DNA from 2 places in the Paenibacillus sp. GL_099_B genome. Region 2 is predicted to be linked to the other one. Evidence: predicted binding sites of a transcription regulator. Region 2 holds the regulator's gene; the other holds the start of a gene.

Region 1 (9,117 bases), 560 kb from region 2:
TTCGATTGGCTCAGTTCAGGCACGACTCTCTTCTCAACGACCTCTTCGGTAATGACACAGTTCGTAACATCATCACGGGAAGGCACTTCGTACATAATCTCAAGCATAATGCCCTCGATGATCGCACGCAGTCCACGTGCACCTGTGTTACGTTTAATGGCTTCCTTGGCAATCGCCAGTAATGCTCCTGGTTCGAACACCAGATTTACATTATCCAGTTCAAGCAATTTTTGGTATTGTTTGGTCAGCGCATTTTTTGGTTCGGACAGAATCCGTACCAATGTATCTTCGTCCAGCGGCTCCAAAGTGGAGATGACTGGCAAACGGCCTACAAACTCCGGAATCAGACCAAATTTCAACAAGTCTTCCGGCAATACCATACCCAGATATTCACCTGGTTTTAGATCTTTTTGTTCCGCAACGGTGTTAAAGCCAATGACTTTTTTACCGATCCGGCGTTTGATCATTTGCTCGAGACCATCGAAGGCACCGCCGCAAATGAACAAGATGTTGGTGGTATCAATCTGGATGAATTCCTGATGTGGATGCTTACGACCACCTTGTGGTGGTACAGAAGCTACAGTTCCTTCCAGGATTTTCAAGAGCGCTTGTTGAACACCTTCACCCGATACATCACGTGTAATGGATGGGTTCTCGGATTTACGCGCTACTTTATCAATTTCATCGATATAAATAATGCCGCGCTCTGCTTTTTCCACATCATAATCAGCAGCTTGAATCAACTTGAGCAGAATATTCTCTACATCTTCGCCGACATAACCTGCTTCCGTCAATGAAGTCGCATCAGCAATAGCAAAAGGAACATTAAGGATTTTGGCCATGGTTTGCGCAAGCAACGTTTTACCAGAACCCGTAGGTCCTAACAGCAAAATATTACTTTTTTGCAATTCAACATCCTCAATCTTACTTTGTGTGTTGATCCGTTTATAGTGATTGTAAACCGCTACAGACAAAGACTTCTTCGCCTGATCCTGTCCAATGACGTACTGGTCAAGAATGTCGCGAATTTCTTTCGGTTTTGGAATATCTTTGAGGTCCAGTTCTTCGTCATGACCGAGCTCTTCCTCTACGATTTCAGTGCACAGTTCGATACATTCATCACAAATGTAAACGCCCGGTCCAGCGACCAGCTTGCGCACCTGTTCCTGAGATTTACCGCAAAAAGAGCATTTCAATTGCCCTTTCTCATCGTTAAATTTAAACATGAAACCACCCCTTTAGGAATTGATCGGTCTGCTGAGCACCTGGTCAATAATGCCGTACGTTTTGGCTTCTTCAGCACTCATGAAAAAGTCACGGTCTGTGTCCCGCTCGATTTTCTCAAGGGGTTGACCTGTACGATCGACGTATATTTGATTCAGTTTCTGACGTGTTTTAATAATCCATTCTGCGTGAATTTTGATATCCGCAGCCTGTCCTTGAACGCCGCCAAGCGGCTGATGAATCATCACTTCGCTGTTAGTCAGCGCATATCGTTTGCCAGGAGCTCCGGCTGTCAGCAATAACGAGCCCATGCTTGCTGCCATACCTACGCAAATGGTCGATACATCCGGCTTGATATATTGCATCGTATCGTATATACCCATCCCTGCGGTGACAGAACCACCAGGTGAATTAATGTACAAACTTATATCCTTCTCAGGATCGTCGGCTGCCAAAAACAAAAGCTGCGCTATGACAAGATTGGCTACATCGTCATCAATCGCACTGGTTAAAAAGATAATGCGATCCTTCAGCAAACGCGAATATATATCGTAAGACCGCTCGCCTCGATTGGTTTGTTCAACAACCATTGGCACCAGACTCATGAGACCAACCTCTTTTCTACATGTAATTAGACATAGGCTACCTGTAAAGCAAACCCAAATTCATTCTAACACGTTCCTGTGACAATGTCATTTTTCACAAGTGGTGTCAAGACGGAGTAAGTTTACTTTTTTGCCTGATCATATTTAACCATGTTTTCTATGTATGTGCAAATCGGAGCAATCCTATGCCGTTTCACCTTTTTTTTTATTTGCAGGAGAACCATAGGACCTTGAATATGCATAACCAATGCCACAACGAAATCCATCCATATTATTACTGAATCCTCTATAAAATGGATGCCATAATTTAAAAATAAGGCACGCAATGATTCACGTGCCTTATCGTTTATTCAGCTGTTCATTACGTAACAGCTTGTCTTATTTTTCGTCAGCTTCTGCAGCAACTTCTTCAGCTGGAGCTTCAACAGCTTCAACGACTTTGCTGTTCTCAACGAGAACATCGATCGTTTTACGCAGTTTCACTTCATCACGAAGGCTGTCCAGGGAACCATTACCCTCGAGAATGCCACGAATCTCTTCAGCAGGACGCTTGTAAGACTCAGCCATTTTTTCGAGTTCTTGGTTAACTTCTTCATCAGACACTTCGATGTTTTCCGCTTTACCAACTGCTTCAAGAACCAAGTTGTTGCGAACACGCTTGGAAGCATCTTCCTGCATTTGTCCTCTCAGGTCAGCTTGTGTTTGACCGGAGAAGCTCAGGAACATTTCCAGGTTCATACCTTGGTTGCGCAGACGGTTGTCGAAATCACGCATCATGTTTTGTACTTCGCTCTCAACCATTGCAGAAGGAATATCCACTTCAGCATTTTCAGCCACTTTTTCTACAACAGCATTTTCTTGAGCTGCTTTGGCTTCATCTGCTTTGCGGGATTCCAATTGCGTTTTCAGATCAGCTTTGTACTCTTCAAGCGTATCGAATTCGCTAACATCTTTTGCAAACTCGTCATCCAGTTCAGGAAGTTGTTTACGTTTGATTTCATGTACTTTCACTTTGAATACCGCTTTTTTGCCAGCCAGTTCAGCTGCATGGTAGCTCTCAGGGAAAGTTACTTCAACGTCTTTGAAGTCACCTGTGGACAGACCCACAACCTGCTCTTCAAATCCTGGGATGAATGTGTTGGAACCAAGTTCCAGGGAATACCCCTCAGCTTGTCCACCTTCAAACGGAACACCATCAACGGAACCGTCAAAGTCGATTACAGCAACGTCGCCGTTTTGTGCAGAGCCTTCGTCGATAACAACGAGTTCTGCGTGACGTTGTTGAAGACGCTCGAGCTCTTCAGTCACTTCTACATCCGTTACTTCATGTTTGGCTACAGCAACTTCAACGCCTTTGTAGTCGCCCAGTGTAACTTCAGGTTTAACTGTTACTTTCGCTTTGAACTTGAATACTTGTCCTTTAGCGAATTGCTCGACATCTACGTCAGGACGATCAACCGGGAAGATATCCGTTTGGTCGATTGCTTCTGTGTAAGCTTCAGGAAGCAAAATGTCAATTGCTTCTTGATACAGGCTTTCTACACCGAAACGAGCTTCAAAGATCGAACGTGGAACTTTACCTTTACGGAATCCAGGTACGTTTGCTTGTTTAACTACTTTATTAAAAGCTTTGTCGAGTGCTGCAGTTACACGATCTGCACCCACTTCAACCTCAAGAACCCCAAGGTTCTTCTCTATCTTTTCCCAAGTTGCTTTCATTGTATACTTTCCCCTCCAAAATTCGCTTGTTCACGTAGGCAATCACGTACAAAATAACCATTTTAGTATAAACAAGATTAGATTCTTTTTCAAGGGGAATCCCTTGATACGGTTTGAGGAAAACGTTTCCGGGTCCTATTGACCATCCAAACCGGCAGAAACAAACTGCTTCATTGATCGATATGCTTGCTCCAGACGAAAGCGCATCGCCCCTGTCACAGCATACATTGAGCGAGTATCTTCCTCGTCATGCGAACCGCCCAGACTGTCTGCAACGGTCATATGTAGAGCAGCTCCCCATATATCTGTCATGGAATCATTTTCTTCCAGCATGGACATGTAATCACGGGTTCCGTACACGGCCATGACATATTGAATCCACAGTTCTTGTGCAAAATAAAAGAGCGTAGGTTCATGAACCTCCGTCTGATCTGCCACTCTTTCAAGAATCTGAACGATCTGAATCGGGAAATCCTCAGGTCTAAGCGGAACGGTATCAATCTCCACTTCAACCGGCTCTTCCCCACGAGTAAACGCAATAATGCCTTGAACACCTCGGCGACGTAATGTCTGAAGCACGCGGAACTGAAGTAAAGGATGCAGCGTCTTGTCTTTGAGCCAACCGGTAAGCGAATCATCAATTTCTGGCCGATCGAGATAAGCAAGCTGCTCCAGCGCCAGCATTGTTTGTTCAGATAAAGGCTCCTCCATTACGGTACGAAGAAGTTTATCCGCATAGCCATCATCCTGCTCAAGCTTGGATCGGGCATGTTGGCGTGCCATGTCCTCTTCACTAATTTCCTCTTCCTCACGCTCTTCACGAACCTCGGGTAAATCTTCCCCGTAATGAGGAAACGCAGCTTCAAGCCATTCGAGCAAGGCTCGCCATTCGTCGTAATGCCGCTCTTCCTGCCCTTGGCATTGCAGCAAAAAGCGAAGCAGGTCCATCGCTTCACCATATCGTTCATTTTCTAGCATAACCGTCAATTGAATCTGGTAATAGTCCAGCGTCTTAGGAAACAGCACAATATTGTTACTGTGCTCGGTTTCCGGGGTCGTGGATTCCTTAATAGGAGCACCTCCTCTGTATCCTGAATCTCCAGTCGCAATCAACCATAAATAGATGTATATTAAACGAAAGTCGATCTATTTTTTGAGTTCTTCTGATATTCTAACATAACCTTAATTATAATGAAAAAAACGTTACTGCCGCCAAATATCATATACGAAAAATATATTATAATAAAATGTTTGATATTCATCATTATTTATGATAAAATCAATTTTGCTTGAAAAATTTCATGTCTCAGTAGCTCAGCTGGATAGAGCAACGCCCTTCTAAGGCGTCGGTCGGGGGTTCGAATCCCTCCTGGGACGTAATTAAAGAAAAAGCTTCCTTCGGGAAGCTTTTTTTGCGTTCTGGGGATGATTGAATACGTTAATCGGCTGATGTTGACACGGGATGTTATGCTTGTTTATGTATATGTATGTATCAAAGTATACATATTAGACAAATAAACTATAGGAGATTTACCATGCCATCCTCTTTACATCAAAACTCACCTGACCATTCTGCAGTCGATAATTCATCGTCAGCATCCATGAAACTTGGGCTCTTGCTGGCAGGCATTATCGTTATCGCAGCAACAATGCGTTCACCTATTACGGCAACAGGTCCAATTGTGGAACTGATCCGTACAGATACAGGAATAAGTCATACATTGGCAGGCTTGCTTACCTCTCTTCCTTTGCTTGCCTTCGCGGCAATCTCTCCGTTCGCTCCACAATTGGCGCGAAGATTCGGACTAGAAACCGCTCTGTTAACTGCCATAATTCTTGTGACCATAGGCGTATCCCTCCGGTTTATGCCCTCTGTTCCCGTTCTCTTCGCAGGAACAGCGATCCTTGGATGTGGTATTGCCCTGAGCAACGTATTGCTGCCCAGTCTGATCAAAAGGGATTTCCCATTGCGAGTGGGACTCGTTACCGGCCTCTATTCCGTGTCCATGAATATATGGGGCGCTATCGCCTCAGGAATCAGCGTTCCCACGGCAGGCTTAACCTCCATGGGTTGGCACGCTTCACTGGGCATGTGGGCTATACTGTCCATTCTAGCCCTGATTCTCTGGCTGCCTCACGTCCGTTCTGGACGTCGCGGCGAAGTTTACGTGGCTTCGAGAACGGAAGCGAAGCCCGTTCGTCTTATTACATCTCCCTTAGCCTGGTATGTCACATTGTTCATGGGACTGCAATCTTTAATTTTTTACACTACAATTACCTGGCTGCCAGAGGTTCTATCTGATCAGGGTTTCAGTTCCTCTTCAGCCGGCTGGATGTTGTCTCTGATGCAAATGGTTAGCGTTCCGGTAACGTTCATCGTCCCCATTCTGGCTGGACGAATGAAAGATCAACGTTGGCTGACAGCAATTACAGGTTCATGTTTGATTCTGGGCTACGCATTCCTTTTAAGTGGTATTTCCTCTCTCGTAACCGTCGGTGTTGCTTTGGCTGGCGTTGGAGCCGGGGCTTCGTTCGGACTTGTAACCATGTTTTTTGTACTGCGTACGTCCGATGCAAGACAGGCTGCGGGACTTTCAGGTATGGCTCAATCCTTTGGGTATATGCTGGCAGCCGTCGGGCCGTTGCTGTTCGGCGTGCTTCATGATTGGACACAAGGATGGACACTTCCATTGCTGGTACAGGTTCTCCTTGCCATTGTATTACTGATAGCAGGTATAAATGCCAGCAAGAATCGAGTGATCGGTTAGATTAATTACGCTCCCCTCATGAGTGACAGGCTAACAAAGCTTGTCCCCTGAGAGGAGCGTTTTCTTATTAACGGACTTTCATGCGAACTATACTCAATTTACAACTAACAGGACAATGAGTAGTTATCCATTCCGCAGCAGAGAAAAAACAAAATAAAACGGCCTCCATCCCGCGAGATCAGGATGAAGACCGCTTATGCGAAAAACAAATGCTTCAATAAATAAGTGCTGAAGAGTTTATTTCACTTTTACCGTGATCTTGTCAGTGCTGGTTACACCAGCTGCATTGAGTAACTCAGCCCGATACGTATACGTGCCCGAAGTGCGTCCAGTCAGCGAAGTAACAGCGCTTTGCGCATTAGGCGTAACCGCATTGAGTGCTTGGGTGTCGATCAACTTATCATTTTCGTAGAGGCGGTACTCAGTGGCATTGGTTCCCCACCACAAGTTCATAGTAACTTTATAATTGCCGTCGCCGTCCCAGTTATCTTGAGAGAGAACTGCTTTGCCTGGCGATGCGTTAGTAACCTTGACTGTCAGTGTCTGACTCCGCGTGGTCCCTTTGTCGTTCGTTAGCTCGGCTACGTACGTATAGGTGCCGTTGGCTTTGCCTGTGATCTTCGTTTGGGCAAACTGTGCCAGAGGCGCATTGTAGGTCAACTTCTGCGTATCAATCAAAACCCCGTCCTCATAAAGCTTGTAGCTGGTGGCGTTCTCGCCCCACCACAGGTTCATGGTAACGATATATGAGCCTTCGCTCAGGCCATTACCAACCCAATTATTATGAGACAACACAGGTGTTCCAGGCGCTTTGACTGCTGGAGTTTCCGGCTCAGTCTCCTTGGATTTCAGACTCAGTGCCGTAGTGGCTTTACCAGAAAGCCCTTGTTGGTCTTTTACCGTAAGTTCAACGGCATATTCACCTGCTTGGATGCCTTCTAAAGGAAGAGTGAAGGTACCATCAGGTTTTACTTCAAATACACCCTCCTTGTAAGTCGAACCATCCTCTTTTTTCAGGACGTATGTTGCTTTCAAGGCAGTCACCGGGTCAAACTCAATGCTCCAGTTCTCTTTAAGTGCAGGAGCGACACGGAAGTATAAATCATCCACGCTGCCGTTAATGACAGCAGATTCATCTTGCTTGAATTCCAACTTTTCTGGTGCTGTTACAACCGGAGCTGCTTTTTTCACCAAAAATGGAGAAGTATCTTCGATATACGTTTTGCCATCAACACCGATTGTAGTGATGTCAACCGTATAAAGACCATCTGGAATAGTTGTTACCTCGTCGGTAGTGTAGTCTGCATACTGTCCATCCCACTCCAGATTATATCTTGTGTTGGCAGCAAAATTGTAGTAGTTCCCAAAAATAGATCCAATATATCCATCTCCATAATAGCCCCCATCCGGGTTAAGGCCATCGAAGATCTCAATAAGGGCAAAATTCATGGGATTGTAGAATTCCATAGCTACATTGAGTGTATCCAGCGTACCATCAGACTTCAATGGATAATGGAACGGGTTCTTCTCTGTACCATAGACAGTCTCAATGTATTTAACGCCTGCCAGGGTAAGGTTGAAATGTGCGACATATGGAACACTGAATGTGTCCGTTCCATTAGACAACTGAAGGTATCCTTGCGCTTCTGTTACCGCAGTAACACCTTTTGGAACTGTAATTGTAACTTGTAACTCTTCCTCACCATTCAGTGTAAAAGAGCTCTTGTCCACCGCAACGGATACACCAGGGATTGTACGTGTCGGATTCACGCTTACAGTGTAGTTTCCACCGCTGCCATTCAGCGACTCCACTTTGATCGTTTTGCTGACGGTTTTTTCGTCCGTGCTGAGGAAGTTGCCAAAATTGACACTACCCGTTACATTTGGTTTCTCGACAGCCACGCCATTCTCTGTGTATTTCGTTACATCCAATACTTTAACAAATGCAGCAGGATCAATCGTTTTCACCGCTTGAATACGCCCTGCACCTTGATCAAACACATCGTAATTGGTTGTGTCGAGCACTTTACCATTGTTCATGAGTGCTACTTTAATATCAAATGGTGTCCAGTCACTGTGCTTTTCAATCAACAGGGCAACTAGTCCGGCAACATGAGGCGTGGCCATACTTGTACCTGATTTACGATCATAAGCCTGCGAATAATCTGCTTCAGGCTCGTCCTTGCCATAGGCAGGAACAGTAGACAGAATGCTGGTACCGGGTGCAACTATATCCGGTTTGATATCCAGAGTCACCTTGGCTGGTCCGCGGGAGCTGGATGGATTCATCTCATCTCCAGCCGTTTGACCTTTAACGAAGTCACTGAAACTCACTTCAACGCTTTGACCAGCATCCAGCTCAGCCTTGATACTTTCTCCATCTTCCTTCGACATGCTCAAGGTTGGAATAAGTTCAAAATTATCTCCCAAACTCACACCGATCGGGCCTGGAATATTGTTATATACGATAATAGCAACTGCACCAGCAGCTTTGGCATTGGCTACTTTCTCTACAAATGCCAGCTCACCGCGCTGTACAAAAGCCACTTTGCCTGTAAAATCCTTGCCTTCAAAGTCGGTCGGTTTACCCAACCCTGCAAATACAAGATCATATTGATCCGTCAAAACAGATTCCGGATCTGCTGAAAGGCTCCAGCCCATCACATCCAGGCGGTACACCGACTCAGTAACAGCCAGTGGATTTTGCTCCGTTTCAGTTGGATCAACCTCAGGCTCTTCTTTCACAGGTGCAACCTCTGGAGTTGTTTCGCTAGGCGCAGAAGGCGAGGTTGGTTGAACAC
Region 2 (9,117 bases):
ATCTTCGGACGTAGCCGCTGACGATGGGTATCCCAGCAGACGTACAATATGATGTGCATCCAGCAATTCATCGTCCGACAATCTTTTCAGACCAACGATAATTTCACGGATTTTGTCATCACTGTCATCACGGGCATAGTCCTTATACAGCAACCAGGCTTCCTCTTCCGTTGTACCGACGAGTTCCTCCATCTGCATAGAGATCAGACGTCCCTCGTTGCCAAGTTCATGAATGTAACGTTTGATTTCCGTTTTGATGCGCATAACCATTTCCGTACGCTGAATGACATTGACGACCTCAGGAATCGTCACCAGTTCCTCGAACTCGGAGGCGCTCAGATTCGTAAGGGACTGTGTCAACACAGCTTTGTATTTCTCCAAGGTTTGAATCGCTTGATTCGCCTTGGTCAAAATAACCCCGATTTCCTTCAGGGAATACCGTAGTGTTCCTTGATATAAGGTGATAATATTCCGGCGCTGCGATATAGAAACGACTAATTTACCTGTTTGTTTCGCGACTCGCTCGGCCGTCCGGTGACGGATTCCCGTCTCAGATGAAGAGATGGATGAGTCAGGAATGAGCTGAGTGTTGGCATATAGAATACGCTTTAAATCCTCGCTAAGGATAATGGCACCGTCCATCTTGGCGAGTTCATACAGATAGTTCGGGGAGAAATCACAGTTAATCGAGAATCCTCCATCCACCACTTCCATCACTTCAGGGCTGTATCCTACAACCAGCAGTGCACCCGTCTTGGCGCGCAGCACGTTCTCCAGACCTTCGCGGAAAGGTGTACCTGGTGCGATCAGCCTTAACAATTCGTTCATATTATCCAGTTGGCTCGAATCTTTCATCTTGTTATGCCCCCTAATCTAAAGCAACCGCTAGTGCATCTGCCACGGTATTCACACCGATCAGTTGTATCCCGCGAGGATGTTTCCAGCCCTTTAAGCTTTTTTCTGGTAAAATGACACGCTTAAAGCCCAATTTTTGGGCTTCTTTCACACGTTGTTCAGCCCGTGAAACGGCCCGAACCTCACCCGTCAAACCGATTTCCCCAAAGATGACGTCATCCGGCTTGGTCGGTACGTCCCTCAAACTGGATGCGATACTTACAGCAACCGCTAAATCTACTGCCGGCTCATCTAATCTCACACCACCAGCTACGTTCAGATAAGCATCCTGTGTTTGCAAGAACATGCCCATCCGTTTCTCCAGTACCGCAATAATCAGGTTTAATCGATGGAGATCTACCCCTGTTGCCATACGCCGGGGAGAAGGGAAATGTGTGGTTGAAATCAATGCCTGCAATTCCACAAGCAAAGGACGTGTGCCCTCCATGCTGGCAACTACGGTAGAACCAGCCACACCCAGTGGACGTTCTGACAAAAAGAGCTCAGAAGGGTTGCCTACTTCACGAAGTCCATCTTCGCCCATTTCAAAAATGCCGATCTCATTGGTCGAACCAAAACGGTTCTTTACCGCACGTAAAAGGCGATACGTATGATGCCGCTCTCCTTCAAAATAAAGAACACAGTCCACCATATGTTCCAACATACGTGGACCGGCAATGGCGCCTTCTTTCGTAACATGCCCCACAAGTACGGTTGCAATGCCTCGCCCTTTGGCGATCCGCATAAACCGTGATGTACATTCCCTTACCTGAGCAACACTGCCGGGTGCACTGGTGACTTCTGGCAGATATACGGTCTGAATGGAGTCAATGACTAGAAAATGCGGCTGGATCTGCTCCACCGCTTCCTCGACCCGCTCCATATTGGTCTCACATAGTACATATAACTCAGGAGACAGCGCACCCAGACGGTCAGCCCGCAATTTTGTTTGCTTAACTGATTCCTCACCTGAGACATATAACACGCGTAAACCTGAATGAGTCAGTGCATGAGATGTTTGCAACATCAATGTTGATTTTCCAATTCCGGGGTCTCCGCCCACCAGAACGAGAGATCCTGGAACAATTCCGCCGCCCAAAACCCGGTTCAGCTCTTCGATTCCAGTCTGTACACGCGGTTCCTGACCGCTATCTATATCTATGATGGGAAGTGGCTTATCTTTACTCTCAAAAAGAGGGGAATTTCTCCCTTGTGTTTTGACCACCGTTTCGGTTTCTTCCACCATTGAATTCCAAGACTGACAACCCGGACATTTGCCGTACCATTTGGGGGCTTCATAGCCGCATTCCGTACACTGAAACTTGGTTTTAACTTTGGCCACTTCAGCACTCCTAGGATTTATTTTATAACAGCATTTCGCATTTTTCGACGAATTTTGCCCTAAACTCCCTGACGTGCAGGGTTAATAAAAGTTTACCATTGTTTGAGATTTTTCGTAAAGGATTATCGCAAACTTTACACATGTTCGTGCCAGTTCAAAGTTTGTTTTTTTGATAAACAACAGCTATAGGTCTCTGACTGGCGCAAAAACACAAAAAATCCTTCCCGACAAAAGCCAGGAAGGATTTTTTATTTTATACATCAGACTCAGTAGCACTTAAGTGTCTCTTATTTGGTTTCGATTTCCTCAGTGGAAGGAACAACAACGTCTTTTTTCGTTACAGACAATGCTCCGTTCTCTTCATCGATGAGCAACGAATCACCTTTAGTCACGTTACCCGTGAGCAACTCTTCAGACAATTTGTCTTCAATATGCTTCTGGATCGCCCGACGAAGCGGACGAGCACCATAGGCTGGATCGAAGCCTGCTTTGGCTAGGAAAGCCTTGGCATTGTCTGTGAGCTCGAAGTCGACCTCGTATTCATTCAGACGTTTACGAAGCTCTTCACTCATCAGTGTAACAATCTCAGCAATATGTTTTTCTTCAAGAGAATGGAACACGATAATCTCATCAATCCGGTTAAGGAACTCGGGACGGAAGCTTTTTTTCAGCTCATCCATGACTTTACCCTTCATGTTATCATAGTCCGCCCCTGCATCTACAACTGCAGTGAAGCCTAGAGTGGAGTTACGTTTGATCGCTTCTGCACCCACATTGGATGTCAAAATGATCAACGTATTCCGGAAGTCTACGACGCGACCTTTGGAGTCGGTCAGACGACCATCCTCAAGCACTTGCAGCAAGATGTTGAATACTTCCGGATGTGCTTTCTCGATTTCATCGAGCAGGACGACAGAGTAAGGTTTGCGACGAACTTTCTCTGTCAGCTGTCCACCTTCTTCATATCCCACATATCCCGGAGGCGCTCCGACGAGTCTTGAAGTGGAATGCTTCTCGCCATACTCTGACATATCAATCCGGATAACTGCATTTTCATCCCCGAACATTGCTTCTGCAAGAGCACGAGCCAGCTCGGTTTTACCTACCCCTGTAGGACCAAGGAAGATAAATGAACCCATTGGACGTTTCGGATCTTTCAATCCGGCACGAGCACGACGAACTGCACGACTGACGGACTTCACAGCCTCATCCTGACCGATGACACGTTCATGCAGAATTGATTCCAGATTCATCAAGCGTTGTGTCTCTTCTTCTTTCAGCTGATTCACCGGAATACCGGTCCAGCTGGCTACTACTTGTGCGATATCTTCAGGAGTTACCTCGGAATCGGTGCGACCTTGTTTTTCTTTCCATTGGTTCTTCGTTACATCCAGCTCTTCACGGATTTTTTGTTCCGTGTCACGTAGAGCTGCTGCCTTTTCGAACTCCTGGCTTTGAACCGCTGCGTCTTTTTCCTTCCGGATATCCTCGAGACGGCTCTCCAGTTGTTTGAGGTTAGGTGGGATCGTGTAAGAGTTCAGTCTTACTTTGGAACCCGCCTCATCAATCAGGTCAATTGCTTTGTCCGGCAGGAAACGGTCTGTAATGTACCGATCAGACAGTTTAACCGCCTGCACAATCGCTTCATCCGTAATTTTCACCCGGTGATGCGCTTCATAACGGTCACGTAAGCCATGCAAAATTTGAACTGCTTCTTCTGGAGAAGGCTGATCCACCGTAATCGGTTGGAAACGACGCTCTAGCGCAGCATCCTTCTCGATATATTTGCGATATTCATCCAGTGTTGTTGCACCGATGCACTGCAATTCTCCACGGGCCAAAGCCGGTTTCAAAATGTTAGAAGCATCAATTGCACCTTCAGCTCCGCCTGCACCAATCAAGGTGTGCAATTCGTCGATGAACAGGACAATGTTACCCGCTTGACGAATTTCATCCATGATTTTTTTCAGACGATCTTCGAATTCACCGCGATATTTTGTACCTGCAACAACAGAACCCATATCCAATGTCATGACACGTTTGTCACGCAAAGTCTCCGGAATTTCGTTGGCAATGATTTTCTGTGCAAGTCCTTCAGCGATCGCTGTTTTACCTACACCTGGCTCACCGATCAATACCGGATTGTTCTTGGTACGACGGCTCAGTACCTGAATAACACGTTCAATTTCTTTACTACGTCCAATCACTGGGTCTAGGTTGTTCTCCTTGGCATACGCCGTGAGATCACGTGCAAGACTATCCAGTGTTGGTGTGCTGACATTCGCAGGCGTACCGTTATGACTGGATACGGCTTCACTGCTGCCAAGCAGTTGCAGCACTTGTTGACGTGCCTTGTTCAAGCTAATCCCCAGGTTGTTCAGCACACGTGCCGCAACCCCTTCGCCTTCACGAATCAATCCGAGCAGGATATGCTCTGTGCCTACATAGGTATGGCCCAATTTGCGAGCTTCATCCATAGACAATTCAATCACTTTTTTCGCACGAGGCGTATATGCAATGTTCGTAGGTTGCTCTTGGCCACGGCCAATCAGCGTTTCTACTTCATCTTGAATTTTTTCCAATCCGAGTCCCAGGCCGATCAGCGCTTTGGCTGCGATGCCTTCGCCTTCACGAATGAGGCCGAGCAAAATGTGCTCTGTACCGATGTTATTATGACCAAGACGGACAGCTTCTTCCTGCGCCAATGCGAGCACCTTTTGGGCCCGTTCCGTAAATCTTCCAAACATCATATCTCCTGCACCTCCATGGTTTTGGATAAAACGGGGGCTATTGAAAGGATCCCACCGTATTCTTCATATCATTTTGTCTGCAGCCGTGCTGCGAATAAATCATTCAGCATTTATAGAAAATGCTCTTTTATATAAAAGCCGCAGTTGCGGCATGAAACCTTTGTTATAACTCTTGAACAACCTAAGATTGAGTGGCTGCACTGATCGTATCACGGATCAACTGAGCCCGATAAATGTCACGCTCATCTGTCCGCATGTCTTCCCCAAATGTTTTCTGCAAGAAGCCCGGTTGCGTCATCACATTCAACTCGTTCATCACGGTTATGGACAAACCGTCCAACAAGCCGAGATCTACACCAAGTCGAACATCAGACAGACGCTGTGCAGCTTCCTTCGAATCCACAATGGCTGCATGGGACAAAATGCCGTAAGAACGCATGACCCTGTCGGTAATCCGCAATCTAGAGTCGGTAATTAATCGTTCTCTGGCGGTACGCTCATGCCCAATCATCTGTAACACAACACTATGCAGGTTATCGATGACTTCTTGTTCCGTCTGCCCCAGTGTGATCTGGTTCGAGATCTGGAACAGGTTACCCATCGCCTCACTGCCTTCACCGTAAATTCCCCGTACAGTCAGTCCGACTTGGGAGACTGCGCTTAGAATGCGGCCAATCTGCTGTGTCATCACCAGAGCGGGTAGATGCATCATGACAGATGCTCTTACACCTGTACCTACATTCGTAGGACAGCTGGTTAAATATCCTCTGCGGTCATCAAAAGCATAATCCACATGCGCTTCAAAAGCATCATCTATGGCGGAAGCTTTCTCCCAGGCTTCTTTTACCTGGAACCCCGGATAGAGGCACTGGATACGAAGATGATCCTCTTCATTAATCATAATACTGACAGATTCATCCTCACTGAGAATAACAGCACCATTTCTGGATTCGTTCGCAAGACTGGGACTGATCAAATGCTTCTCCACCAGCACCCGTTTGTCAAGGTCATCAATATCAATCAGATCTAGGGTATGAAAATCTCCAAAGGCATGAACGTCATCATATTGAAGTACTTCGCTCAGCTTATTCAGCACTTCTTCCGATTGCTCATTGGAAGCCAGCATCGGAAACGGATAATGCTGCAGGTTGCGTGCGATCCGGACTCGGCTGCTAATGACGATTTCGGAATCAGCCGCATCACTACGCATCCAGTCGCTGAGCGCCTTCTCTGTAAAACGCAGATTAGGCATTACGCATCCCTCCTACTCATCACAAACTTTACTCCTGAGCTATTTCTTTTTCAAGTTCCCTGATCTGATCACGAATTTGAGCGGCTTCTTCAAACTCCTCTTGCGTTATGCTCTCCTGAAGATCCCGTTTCAGATCAGCAATCTGTCTTTTGACCTTGATGCGACCACCAGCTCGTGCAGGTACTTTACCCACGTGGGAAGTGCTACCGTGAACCCGTTTGAATAGCGGGTCCAAACGACTGTCAAAATATTTATAACAAGAACTACAGCCAAAGCGGCCGATTTTGCTAAACTGTGAATAGGTCATGCCGCATTCTTCACAACGAAGGGATTGCGCGGGTGTTGCTCCCGCACTGCCATTCTTGCCTGAGGGTTCAAAATCAAGCAACCCGGACAATAAGTTATGAATGGAAAATCCGTTGGATGTTCCGGGAATCATTTCCCCTTTTTCACGAGCACATGACTCACAAATATGGAATTCCGTCTTCTCTCCGTTCACGATCTTCGTGAAATGGAGTGTTGCTGGACGGTTGTTGCATTCTTGGCACAGCACAATGATGTACCCCCTTGATCCCGATAGTTTTCATTTACCGAGCAAAGATATTAACATCGCCTTTAACATTCTGGCACGAATTTGATCCCGGTAAGGAAGTTTGACCAATATAATCTCTCTCGATACAGCTGCCCGCATCAACCCGGCTTCCCTTTTGCTCAAGAAACGTGCTTCTTCCAGTTGGTAGATCAGACCTTCGGCAGCTGTCTGCCCGATCTCATCTCCAATACTATGGTGCAAATGGTTATGCAGAGCCGAGTGAGCCGGCAATTCAATCCGCTGTATGCGAACATAACCGCCGCCGCCACGTTTACTCTCCACAAGGTAACCTTTTTCGAGTGTAAATCGGGTGCTGATGACATAATTGATCTGGGAAGGCACACATGAAAATTGATCAGCCAGATCATTACGTTGAATTTCGACCAATCCTTCGGGACTTTCATGCAAAATACTCTTCAGATATTGTTCGATAATATCAGAGATATTACGCATCCAATCATCCTCCACTGTCTGAAACGTTAAGTCAATAAGGACCCACACGCCCCTACAGAGTACACCTTCTCAACCCATTTAACCAATCAAGGAAACAGCGAAACTGATCTTCAACGGTCTTTAACAGGAGAGCGAAGGACGCTCGAAGGTCCTTTAATATTGCTTTTATCCGCTGATGTGTACTACCTTCAATATGGCTCCCACCACCGGATTGCAGAAAGAAAGCTACGTAAGTATTTAACCTTTAGTTGACTTTGACTTTCTTTGACTTTATATACATTATAGCATATTTTGTGGTTTTGCCAAGAGGGAGCACTATTCATTTTTTACGATTTTACACGAAATATTCGGCTGACACAAAAAAACCTCTCCAAAATAGCTGGAGAAGTCCATTTGTCTCACACTTACGTCGTAATGCTATACAAGTTAAGTCTATGAAATTGATCCTAAAATTCTCGTTACTCTATGAGGATCAGAAAAAATCAAGTAAATACGTTTCCCGGTCAGGAATTGCTTGTTCCAGAGCCTTAATCGCTCCTACCGGTCCCTCAATTCTACCTATTTGAGCCATCTCTGTGGGCCTACGATACCCTATCAGCATTGCGGTGAGCGCCTGAATGTCTACTTTAACAGTTTGATCTTTAGCTACCGGCTCAGATGTTTTCCATATCGAGGCTGTACCATTCATCGCCACATTCAACTGCCATATCCCTTCATTCCATGGTGCATGGGCATCCTCTACCTGGAGATTAATCTGTACTGGTGAGTCTTGGCTCGCAAAAGGATACTGTGAAATAAACTGTTCTACACTCACAATACGTGCCATGAAGAAAGGCACAATTTCCTGCTGAATCCGCGGATTATCTAATTGAAAAGCAAGCATATCACTGGCTGGTGCCTGTAAAGTTACTTCCTCTATCATAGAATCATGGTTGGCTATAAAGGTCCACAAACCTTGTCTTGCCTCTTCATTCAGATAAATGATCTCTCTGATGGTAAACTTTCTTTCCTTAACCTCATATAAAATATAGCCTTGTGCTTTACCAGCTCCATCATAATATACGGCTTTCTGGCTGGCTCCATTAGTGAGAACTGAATTCTCCCATCTCGCATCATCCCGGATCAAGGTTCCGTTATAGCGCTCAGCATACGCACTGTATACTTCCTTTAATATGCTGAGTCCCGTATCGCCACGCCGAATTGTTCCAGGGGTTGTCTTTTTCGCAGGCAGATGAGCTGTAGGCACTTTATACCGTTTAAACTCAACATACGTCTCCCATCCATACTTCCGATAAAAAGCAAAAGAGAACGGATGCAAAAACGATATACTTTGTTTATTACGGTTCATTTCCTCCAACGCATGCTTCAACAGCCCAGCTACCCAGCCTTTGCGTCTATATTCTGGCCATGTGGCAACTCCCGCAATACCGCCCATCTCGAACGATCTCCCATGAATATAGGTTTGAAAAGGAATAATGTGAAGTTTGGCACCCAATTGTCCCTCCTCAAATACACCCCATATATCCTGTGAATCAAATTGACTTCGTCGCTTCTCCGTTTGTTCTTCACTCATTACCACTTGAAAAGCATACTCGGAGAGTGCCATAGCTGGCTCAAAATTATCTACGGTTAATTTCTGAATTTCCATGTCGTCCTGCACCCCGTTCTCTAAGTTATGATATCTTTCAAATCATGGCCTGATACGTGATGTATGTATCCATTTATGAGTGTGTCAGAGGAACGGGACAAAGTCAAACAAGAGATGCACGGGCATCTCTCGGGGATAACGATCTATATTAAAAAACACAAATAAAAACCACCACCGAATAACATC

Evidence for each region. Region 2 encodes CtsR, which represses protease genes until heat stress. Its sites were predicted from a motif close to ATGGTCAATAAAGGTCAAACA; they were not measured.
Region 1: clpP (ATP-dependent Clp endopeptidase proteolytic subunit ClpP) is a predicted target of CtsR. The motif match lies at 2,019-2,039, and genes of this name have one in related genera.

What each region holds. Positions count from the first base shown of each region.
Region 1 covers NZ_CM174430.1:5,687,688-5,696,804, forward strand. The annotation lists gene clpX (ATP-dependent protease ATP-binding subunit ClpX) at 1-1,226, opposite strand, end outside; gene clpP (ATP-dependent Clp endopeptidase proteolytic subunit ClpP) at 1,239-1,829, opposite strand; gene tig (trigger factor) at 2,208-3,548, opposite strand; gene AC3ITG_RS25835 (hypothetical protein) at 3,684-4,526, opposite strand; tRNA gene AC3ITG_RS25840 (tRNA-Arg) at 4,852-4,925, shown strand; gene AC3ITG_RS25845 (CynX/NimT family MFS transporter) at 5,084-6,316, shown strand; gene AC3ITG_RS25850 (S8 family serine peptidase) at 6,554-9,117, opposite strand, start outside.
Region 2 covers NZ_CM174430.1:6,246,432-6,255,548, forward strand. The annotation lists gene disA (DNA integrity scanning diadenylate cyclase DisA) at 1-855, opposite strand, end outside; gene radA (DNA repair protein RadA) at 869-2,236, opposite strand; gene clpC (ATP-dependent protease ATP-binding subunit ClpC) at 2,524-4,986, opposite strand; gene mcsB (protein-arginine kinase McsB) at 5,168-6,238, opposite strand; gene mcsA (protein-arginine kinase activator protein McsA) at 6,267-6,791, opposite strand; gene AC3ITG_RS28555 (CtsR family transcriptional regulator) at 6,822-7,283, opposite strand; gene AC3ITG_RS28560 (GNAT family N-acetyltransferase) at 7,756-8,931, opposite strand.